DNA from 3 places in the Bacillus sp. CIS52 genome. Region 1 is predicted to be linked to each of the others. Evidence: predicted binding sites of a transcription regulator. Region 1 holds the regulator's gene; each other region holds the start of a gene.

Region 1 (3,281 bases):
GAAGCAGCTTGCCGAGTGCAAGCCTTGTTTTCTGGCCGCCGCTCAGGCTTTGCACTTTCACGGAATCGTCAAATTTCCCGAAACCGAGGCCGTGAAGGATGGATCGGACGTCCGCTTCATACTGATAGCCGCCTTTATCCTTGAAGTCCTGCTGAAGCCTGTCATAGGTTTTCATCAGCGTCTCAAGCTCCGCGGGGGCGGCCGTAGCCATCTTTTCTTCAATAGAACGCATTTCTTTTTCCATTGCTTTCAGGAAATCAAAAACACTCAGCAGTTCTTCTTTTATGGTAAGCTGGGATTCCAAGCCTGTGTGCTGGGCAAGATATCCCATCGTTAATTCTTTCGGTTTGATTAATTCACCCTTTTCATATGAAAGGTGACCTGCGATAATTTTAAGGAGAGTTGATTTGCCGGCTCCGTTTCTGCCTACAATGGCGATGCGATCCCGAGATCTGACTTCAAGCTTTATATTGTTTAAAATAGGATCAGCGCCAAAAGATTTGGACAGCTGATTAATTTGTAAGATCATCATATTATTTCACCTCTGTTATAATAAGTTAAGTGTAGCTTATCAACCTGCTGTCAGCAAACAATACATCAGAATTGGAACATTATAGGATAAGACATCAGGGAGAAAATAGTGTATGATCAGAAGTAAGGAGAGTTTAAATATGAATGGATTTTCTCATTTTAATGAAGAAGGCCGTGCCCGCATGGTGGATATAAGCGATAAATCTTCAACAGTCCGTACTGCCGCTGCGATATCCAGCGTACACATGAAGCATGACGTGTACAGCAGAATCAAAAACCGCGAGATCGGAAAAGGAGACGTACTGGCTGTCGCACAGGTGGCCGGAATCATGGCTGCAAAGCAGACCTCAGCGATTATCCCGATGTGCCACCCGCTTTCTTTAAGCAGCGTCGACATTTCATTCGGCTGGGAGGAAAAGGATTCCGAAGCCGTTCTTCATATACAGGCAAGCGTAAAAACGAAAGGGAGTACAGGTGTGGAAATGGAAGCGCTAACTTCCGCTTCAGTCTGCGCTTTGACCGTTTATGACATGTGCAAGGCGCTGGATAAAGGAATGGTCATCGGCCCGACCTGCCTCATGGAAAAAACGGGAGGCAAAAACGGTGATTTTAAAAGAGATGCATCTGAGTATAAAGTGGAGGACCAATCATGAACAAGGATCAATCAAAAATTCCGCAGGCGACAGCAAAACGGCTGCCGCTTTATTACCGCTTTTTAAAGAATTTACACGCGTCAGGAAAGCAGCGCGTTTCATCTGCTGAACTGAGCGATGCGGTAAAAGTCGATTCGGCCACGATCCGCCGGGATTTTTCCTATTTCGGGGCGCTCGGCAAAAAAGGATACGGCTATAATGTGGATTACCTGCTGTCATTTTTCAGAAAAACATTGGATCAGGATGAAACGACGAACGTCATTTTGATCGGTGTCGGGAATTTAGGGACGGCGTTTCTTCACTATAATTTCACAAAAAATAATAACACAAAAATATCTATGGCTTTTGATGTGAATCAGAGTAAAATAGGAACTGAGGTAGGCGGTGTGCCTGTCTATGATCTTAATGATTTAGAACTTCACATTAAGGATGAACCCGTGGCGATTCTTACCGTTCCGGCGGTTGCCGCGCAGTCAATCACCGATCGGCTCGTGTCGCTCGGAATCAAGGGGATCCTTAACTTTACGCCGGCCCGTTTGAATGTGCCGGATCACATTCGAATTCATCATATAGATTTAGCTGTAGAGCTTCAATCATTGGTTTATTTCTTAAAGCATTATTCTGTTTTGGAAGAAATTGAATAACGAAAGGAGGAGCTGCACATGATCGGTCCTGGAAGCCTGGCTGTTATCGGTGTGGTGGCGGTGATTATTTTCGGTCCGAAGAAGCTTCCCGAGTTAGGAAAAGCCGCGGGGGACACGCTTCGTGAATTTAAGAACGCCACTAAGGGATTAGCCGGTGAAGAAGAGGAAAAAAAGAAAGAAGAACAGTAAGATAGGATGACGCGTATGAGAGTGAATCAAATGACGCTTGTGGAGCATATTGCCGAACTTCGGAAACGATTGCTGATTGTGGCGTTATCCTTTACGGTTTTCTTTATTGCCGGCTTTTTTCTGGCAAAACCTATCATTGTGTATCTTCAAAAAGCCGATGAAGTAAAAGAGCTCACCCTTAATGCTTTTAACCTGACGGATCCGCTGTTTATCTTTTTGCAGTTCGCGTTTATTATCGGCATCATTTTGACTTCGCCGATTATTCTCTATCAGATTTGGGCGTTTGTCAGCCCGGGGCTGTATGAGAAGGAGCGCAAAGTAACACTCAGCTATATTCCGATTTCGATCGTGCTGTTTGTCGGCGGTGTGTCATTTTCTTATTATATTTTATTTCCGCTGGTCGTTGATTTTATGAAGCGGGTCTCGAATGACTTGGATGTCAATCAGGTGATCGGAATCAGCGAGTACTTTCATTTTCTGCTGCAGCTGACAATTCCGTTCGGGCTGCTGTTTCAGATGCCGGTGCTGATCATGTTTTTAACGAGGCTCGGGGTTGTCACGCCGATGTTTTTATCGAAGATCAGGAAGTACGCGTATTTTGTGCTGCTCGTGATCGCCGCGATGATTGCGCCGCCTGAGCTGCTGTCTCACTTGATGATTACGATTCCGCTTTGCATTTTATATGAGATCAGTATCCTGATCTCAAAAGCGGCGTACCGGAAAAGGCAGACCGGCAGCAGTGAATCCGATCAGGACGTATCAGCATAAAAAAAGCCATTTCTCCATGATGAGAAATGGCTTTTCTTTTATTTTTGATTTTTCTTCACTTTAAATGAGAAAGCGAACATTTTAAACGAGATGCTGATATTATAAGCGGCGAAAACCATCAGCAGTATGGAATAAAAAGACCACATGCTTCCCGGCGAGCTTGCGGCCAAATACGTAAAGATACAGCCGACTGCGAAATAAATCAAGCCCCAAGTCATTGGGTTCCTCATACAAACAATCCTCCAATAATTAATTGCATTTGTTCACTATGCTGTTCAATATATTTTTGGGCGGGGCCGAGCTGCATGACCACGACAATGGTATTCATCATGACATGGGCGAATATCGGCACAATAATCCGTTTCGTCTGCACATACAAGAACGCAAAGGTAAAGCCCATAGCCGTATATAGCAGCAGGTGTGTGAGGTCCTGATGCACAATGCCGAAAATGACGGAACTGATCAGTCCGGCGAAAAAGAAATTCGTTTTTTCATA
Region 2 (3,281 bases), on a different contig from region 1:
AATGACGGAGCGGACGGATTCCGCTATGATGCCGCCAAGCATATAGAGCTTCCGGATGACGGGAATTACGGCAGCCGATTTTGGCCGAATATCACAAATACAGCGGCGGAATTCCAATACGGAGAAATCCTGCAAGACAGCGCGTCCAGAGATACTGCTTATGCGAATTATATGAACGTGACCGCTTCAAATTATGGGCATTCCATCAGGTCCGCCTTGAAGAACCGCAATCTGAGTGTGTCGAATATTTCCCATTATGCATCTGATGTGTCTGCGGACAAGTTGGTCACATGGGTGGAATCACATGATACGTATGCCAATGATGAGGAAGAGTCTACATGGATGAGCGATGACGATATCCGTTTAGGCTGGGCAGTGATCGGTTCCCGCTCAGGAAGTACACCTCTTTTCTTTTCCAGACCTGAGGGCGGAGGAAATGGTGTAAGATTTCCCGGAAAAAGTCAAATAGGCGATCGCGGGAGTGCCTTATTTAAAGATCAGGCGATCACTGCGGTCAATCAATTTCACAACGAAATGGCCGGGCAGCCTGAGGAACTCTCAAATCCGAATGGCAACAATCAAATCTTTATGAATCAGCGCGGCTCAAAAGGCGTTGTGCTGGCAAATGCAGGATCGTCTGCCGTTGCCGTCAATACGTCAACGAAATTACCTGACGGCAGGTATGATAATAGAGCCGGCACCGGTTCATTTCAAGTAACGAACGGCAAACTGACAGGCACGATCAATGCCAGATCCGCGGCTGTTCTTTATCCGGACGATATCGGAAATGCGCCTCATGTCTTCCTTGAGAATTATCAAACGGGAGCAGTCCATTCTTTCAACGATCAGCTGACGGTCACCCTGCGTGCAAATGCGAAAACAACAAAAGCCGTTTATCAAATCAATAACGGGCAGCAGACGGGATTTAAGGACGGAGACCGATTAACGATCGGAAAAGGAGATCCAATCGGCACGGCATACGACATCAAGTTAACCGGAACGAACAGCGAGGGTGCAGCAAGAACCCAAGAATACACGTTTGTCAAAAAAGACCCGTCTCAAGCCAACATCATTGGCTATCAGAATCCGGACCATTGGGGCCAGGTAAATGCTTATATCTATAAACATGATGGAGGCAGGGCCATAGAATTAACCGGATCGTGGCCGGGGAAAGCCATGACTAAGAATGCAGATGGAATTTACACGCTGACGCTGCCTGAGAATGCGGATACGGCCAACGCCAAAGTGATTTTTAACAATGGCAGCGCCCAAGTGCCCGGACAGAACCAGCCCGGCTTTGATTATGTGAAGAATGGTTTGTATAACAATTCTGGTTTGAATGGCTATCTTCGGCATTAATGAATAGAGAAATCAGGATTTCTCAGAATGCCTGACTAAGCGCCGCCTTCAATGATTTTTAATCAAGCTGAAAAGATGACAGAATCCTAAAACCCAACCGTTTTAGGATTCTGTCAAAAATCTGGGGGGTTTTCAAGACAAAACTTTTCTCTTGCAAAAGTTTGTGAAATAGTGCACAATATAAATGTGAAATACTTCACAATAAAAACAGACACCACGAAACACTGGAGGATAAGCATACATGATGAACGAACGAGTGAACAAAGTAGCATTAATCGGAGCAGGTTTTGTTGGAAGCAGTTATGCATTTGCGTTAATTAATCAAGGGATCACAGATGAGCTTGTGATCATTGATGTAAATAGAGAAAAAGCCATGGGAGATGTCATGGATTTAAATCACGGAAAGGCATTTGCGCCTCATCCGGTGAAAACGTCTTACGGAACGTATGAAGATTGCAAGGATGCCGATATCGTGTGCATCTGTGCCGGAGCCAACCAAAAGCCGGGCGAAACGAGACTTGAGCTGGTTGAAAAAAACCTCGCCATTTTCAAAGGCATTGTCGGTGAAGTCATGGCAAGCGGATTTGACGGCATCTTCCTCGTTGCCACAAACCCAGTCGACATTCTCACTTATGCGACATGGAAATTCAGCGGTCTGCCGAAAGAACGCGTCATCGGCAGCGGCACGACACTGGATTCTGCGAGATTCCGTTATATGCTGAGTGAATATTTCGGAGCCGCTCCGCAAAACGTACACGCCCACATTATCGGCGAGCACGGCGATACCGAGCTTCCTGTATGGAGTCACGCTAATATCGGCGGAGTGCCGGTGCAGCAATTGCTGGAGAAAAATGCAGCTTACAAACAGGACGAGCTGGATCAGATCGTGGACGATGTGAAAAACGCCGCCTATCATATTATTGAGAAAAAAGGCGCGACATATTACGGAGTGGCGATGAGCCTCGCCCGCATCACAAAAGCGATTTTGCGTAATGAAAACAGTATTTTAACCGTCAGCACATATCTGGACGGGCAATACGGTGTAAACGACGTCTTTATCGGCATTCCGGCCGTCGTCAATCGGAACGGCATCGCCGGTGTGACGGAACTTGAACTGAACGAAACAGAACAGCGTCAATTCAGCCATAGCGCAAACGTGCTGAAAGACATTCTCGCTCCGCATTTCGCGGAGTAAACAAAAAAGCAGTACATGGCAAATGCCATGTACTGCTTTTTTTAATTCGCTTTTTTCGCCATTTCCTGAGAGGTTTTTACTCTCGCTTTTCCCATAAACAAAATGGTGATGGCTGCGATGACGATCGGCGCCAGAGCAAGCGTGAATACATACGTGATGCTCTGCGACATTGCGTCAATAATTTGGTCCAGAATGTGCGGCGGAATATGAGCGCGCGTGCCGGCCTGGAAAATGTCCTGAGGATTTCCGATGTTCTGCATCGCGCCGCCCGCTCCTTTCATGCCGCTGAATGAATCGGTCAGCTTGTTGGTAAACACATTCGTCTGGATGGTTCCGAAAATCGTCACACCGAGCGTCATGCCGAATGATCTCAAAAACGAGTTTGTTGAGTTGGCGCTCCCGCGGTAGCGCGGCTCGAGATCGTTCATGGACGCGGCCGGCAGCAGTGAAAAGTTGAAGCCGACGCCGAATCCTGAGATCAGCATGAATACCGTCAGCATCGTGCGCGCCGTATCCGGAGTCATATTGGAAAGCAGCAGCATTCCGATAAAGAAAGCGACCACGGAGATCAGCATCAAATTACGGAACCGTACTTTCGTCTGGAAAATTCCGCCGATCATACTTCCGATAACAGAACCGATCATCATCGGCGTCAAAATAAAGCCCGCGCTTGTCGCGGTGCTGCCGTACACAGCCTGAACGAAAATCGGGATAAATACCGCTAAAA
Region 3 (3,281 bases), on a different contig from region 1:
TCATTCACGAGCGCCCGTTCGTTTTTTTGGCGGGCATAATGCATATGGATAAGAAACAGCGGCAATAAAGAAAGGCCGACCCAGACGAGCTGCGGTTTATGATAGATAGAAATGATCAAAAAGCAGCATGCCGGAAAACCGTAAATAGATATCCACTTTTGATAGGGGTTGAGCCGTTTCTTTTTCAAGGCGAGCGAAACGGGATAAACCGCCAAGTAAAGGAAAAGCCAGCCCAGAAAGAGCGGAATATGCCAAAAAACCGGGCCTCCTTTGACCATGCCGAGTAAAAACGGAATCAGCAGCATCGCCCATGCGCCGTGCTGATTCGGAATCATCACCTTCATCGAAATCCTCCTTTTATATGTCATTATAAATGCAGGCATCCTCCTGATAAGTGATATTCATCATACAAGCTGTGAAATACATCACTGCCGCGCGGGCTCAATCGGGCTACACTAAAGCTATCAATAGCACAGGAGGCTTTCCTATGAATCAGTGTCACTATTTATTATTTCTGAAACAACTTCCTATGTTTAACGAAGTGCCCCTGTCCATTGTCGAAACTTTGCTGAAAAACGGGACGTTTATCAGCGGCTCATCTGATCAGTCCCCATCCTTTCTTCATTCACAATCCGTTTATATTGTATTAAAAGGCAGTATCCGTTTTAAGGACAGCAGGCTGCCTGAAGGATCGCAAACTGTTGCGCTGTGGGAAAAAGGCGATGTGTTTCCGATTGATGAAAAAGGCGGGCATTCTTTATCGCCTTTTATCTCAGTCAATGCCTCACCGGACATTCTGGCACTACATATTCCATATTCCATTTTTAAGCAGATGATGTCTTACCATCCGCGGCTGCAAATGAATTTTTTGGCGATGCTTCAGCAAAATGTCTTTTGTTCCTATCAGTTGTTTTTGAGGTATCTGCATACATCACGCGATGAAAACGCTGAACCCGGTTCTTAAAGAGGACCGGTTTTTTTCTTTGAAAGAAAACGTCCTGCCATGAACGCCGCCGTCTTTCCTGCTCCTTTGTGTGAATGTTTTGTGAAAAAAGCAGAGTGTGTGACATAGTTCACAAGGAAATGCGCTCTCTCTGTTTATAGTGTACGTAGCATCACCTGACTCGGAAGGAGTGAACGATCATGAAGAAAAAGAAAATGAGTCCGCTGTTCAGGAGATTAAACTATTTTTCTCCTATCGAACATCATTCAAATAAACATAGCCAAACCACTAGCGAAGATCGTGATTGGGAGAATGTATACAGAAACAGATGGCAGTACGACAAAGTCGTTCGCTCCACCCACGGCGTCAACTGCACGGGTTCTTGCAGCTGGAATATTTACGTGAAAAACGGAATTGTCACGTGGGAAGGACAAAACTTGAATTATCCATCAACAGGCCCGGATATGCCTGATTTCGAACCGAGAGGCTGTCCGCGGGGCGCCAGTTTTTCGTGGTACATCTACAGCCCGCTCCGTGTGAAATATCCGTACGTGCGCGGTGTGCTGGTCAATTTGTGGCGGGAAGCACTGCAGGCGCATCAAAATCCGCTTGATGCCTGGAAATCAATTGTTGAAAATCCTGAAAAAGCGAAGTCTTATAAACAGGCAAGAGGGAAAGGCGGATTTGTGCGCGCTGAATGGTCTGAGGTGCTGAAGCTGATTTCAGCCTCTCTGCTGTATACAGTCATGAAATACGGGCCTGACCGGAATGTCGGCTTTTCTCCGATTCCGGCGATGTCCATGATCAGCCACGCATCAGGTTCGCGATTCATGTCTTTAATCGGCGGCCCTATGCTCAGTTTCTATGACTGGTATGCGGATCTTCCGCCGGCGTCCCCGCAAATTTGGGGCGACCAGACGGACGTTCCGGAAAGCAGTGATTGGTACAATTCAGGCTATATCATCACATGGGGTTCCAACGTTCCGTTAACGAGAACGCCTGACGCACATTTTTTGGCGGAAGCCCGCTATAAAGGCGCTAAGGTCATTTCGATCAGTCCGGATTTTGCGGAATCCTCAAAGTTCGCCGATGACTGGCTCAGTATCCGCCAAGGGACTGACGGGGCGCTTGCGATGGCAATGGGGCATGTCATTTTGCAGGAATTTTACGTGAATCAAGAGACGGAGCGGTTTATCAAGTATGCGAAGCAATACACGGATTTTCCATTCCTCGTCACTCTGTCAAAAGAAAACGGTGTATACACAGCGGGCCGGTTTCTGCATGCGAAGGACATCGGGCGGCAGACAAAGCATGATCAATGGAAGCCTGCGGTCTGGAATGATCAGACAGGCGCTCTTGCCATACCGCAAGGAACAATGGGTTCCCGCTGGGACGGACGGCAGAAATGGAACCTGCATATGATCGATGAAGACACCGGGGAACCGATTGAACCCCGACTCTCTGTGCTTGGAATGGAGGACGAAATCGGCTCGGTGCGCATTCCGTATTTTTCAAATGACGGAAACAAAGTGCTCAAGCGGGATCTTCCTATTAAAAAATTGGACCTGAACGGCGAAGAGGTGTGTGTCACGACCGTGTTTGACTTGATATTGGCCAATTACGGCGTGAACCGGAGTATCGGCGGACAATCAGCTGTATCCTATGATGATCCTCGTCCGTTTACACCTGCCTGGCAGGAACAGATCACAGGAATTAAAAGAGAAGCCGTTATACAGATTGCCAGGGAGTTTGCTCAAAATGCGATTGATACAGACGGCCGGTCCATGATTATCGTCGGAGCGGGGATTAACCACTGGTTCAATTCCGACACAATCTACCGCGCGGTGTTAAATCTTGTTTTATTGGTAGGCGCACAAGGCGTAAACGGCGGAGGCTGGGCTCATTATGTCGGTCAGGAAAAGCTCCGTCCTGCTGAAGGGTGGCAAACGATCGCAAATGCAAAGGACTGGGAAGGCGTGCCTAAGCTGCAAAACGGCACCTCATTTTTCTACTTTGCGACAGACCAGTGGCGTTACGAAGACCAGCCGATCAGTGACTTGGCTTCACCGATCGCTTCTTCATCCCGCTACAAGCATCACGCCGATTACAATGTGCTGGCGGCGCGATTAGGGTGGCTGCCGTCCTACCCGACTTTCGATAAAAACGGCATTGACCTGTACAAAGAAGCTGAAAAAGCGGGGGCGGAGACACCTGAAGACGTTGGTGTGTATATAGCCTCACAGCTTCAAAACAAAAAGCTGAAATTTGCGATTGAAGATCCTGACAATGAAGCCAATTTCCCAAGGAATCTCTTCGTATGGCGGGCCAATCTGATCTC

The links. Region 1 encodes Rex, which represses fermentation and respiration genes when NADH is low (regulators of the CRP and FNR family bind a similar motif). Its sites were predicted from a motif close to TTGTGAAATATTTCACAA; they were not measured.
Region 2: ACH32G_RS17740 (L-lactate dehydrogenase) is a predicted target of Rex. The motif match lies at 1,544-1,561, and genes of this name have one in related genera.
Region 3: ACH32G_RS06555 (nitrate reductase subunit alpha) is a predicted target of Rex. The motif match lies at 1,062-1,079, and genes of this name have one in related genera.

The regions. Positions count from the first base shown of each region.
Region 1 is NZ_JBIUFR010000004.1:264,362-267,642, reverse strand. It holds gene ACH32G_RS15795 (ABC-F family ATP-binding cassette domain-containing protein) at 1-532, opposite strand, end outside; gene moaC (cyclic pyranopterin monophosphate synthase MoaC) at 672-1,184, shown strand; gene ACH32G_RS15785 (redox-sensing transcriptional repressor Rex) at 1,181-1,828, shown strand; gene ACH32G_RS15780 (twin-arginine translocase TatA/TatE family subunit) at 1,847-2,017, shown strand; gene tatC (twin-arginine translocase subunit TatC) at 2,024-2,785, shown strand; gene ACH32G_RS15770 (YdiK family protein) at 2,824-3,015, opposite strand; gene ACH32G_RS15765 (CPBP family intramembrane glutamic endopeptidase) at 3,012-3,281, opposite strand, start outside.
Region 2 is NZ_JBIUFR010000006.1:124,784-128,064, forward strand. It holds gene amyE (alpha-amylase) at 1-1,359, shown strand, start outside; gene ACH32G_RS17740 (L-lactate dehydrogenase) at 1,601-2,554, shown strand; gene ACH32G_RS17745 (MDR family MFS transporter) at 2,596-3,281, opposite strand, start outside.
Region 3 is NZ_JBIUFR010000001.1:1,368,126-1,371,406, forward strand. It holds gene ACH32G_RS06545 (YwiC-like family protein) at 1-344, opposite strand, end outside; gene ACH32G_RS06550 (Crp/Fnr family transcriptional regulator) at 488-964, shown strand; gene ACH32G_RS06555 (nitrate reductase subunit alpha) at 1,144-3,281, shown strand, end outside.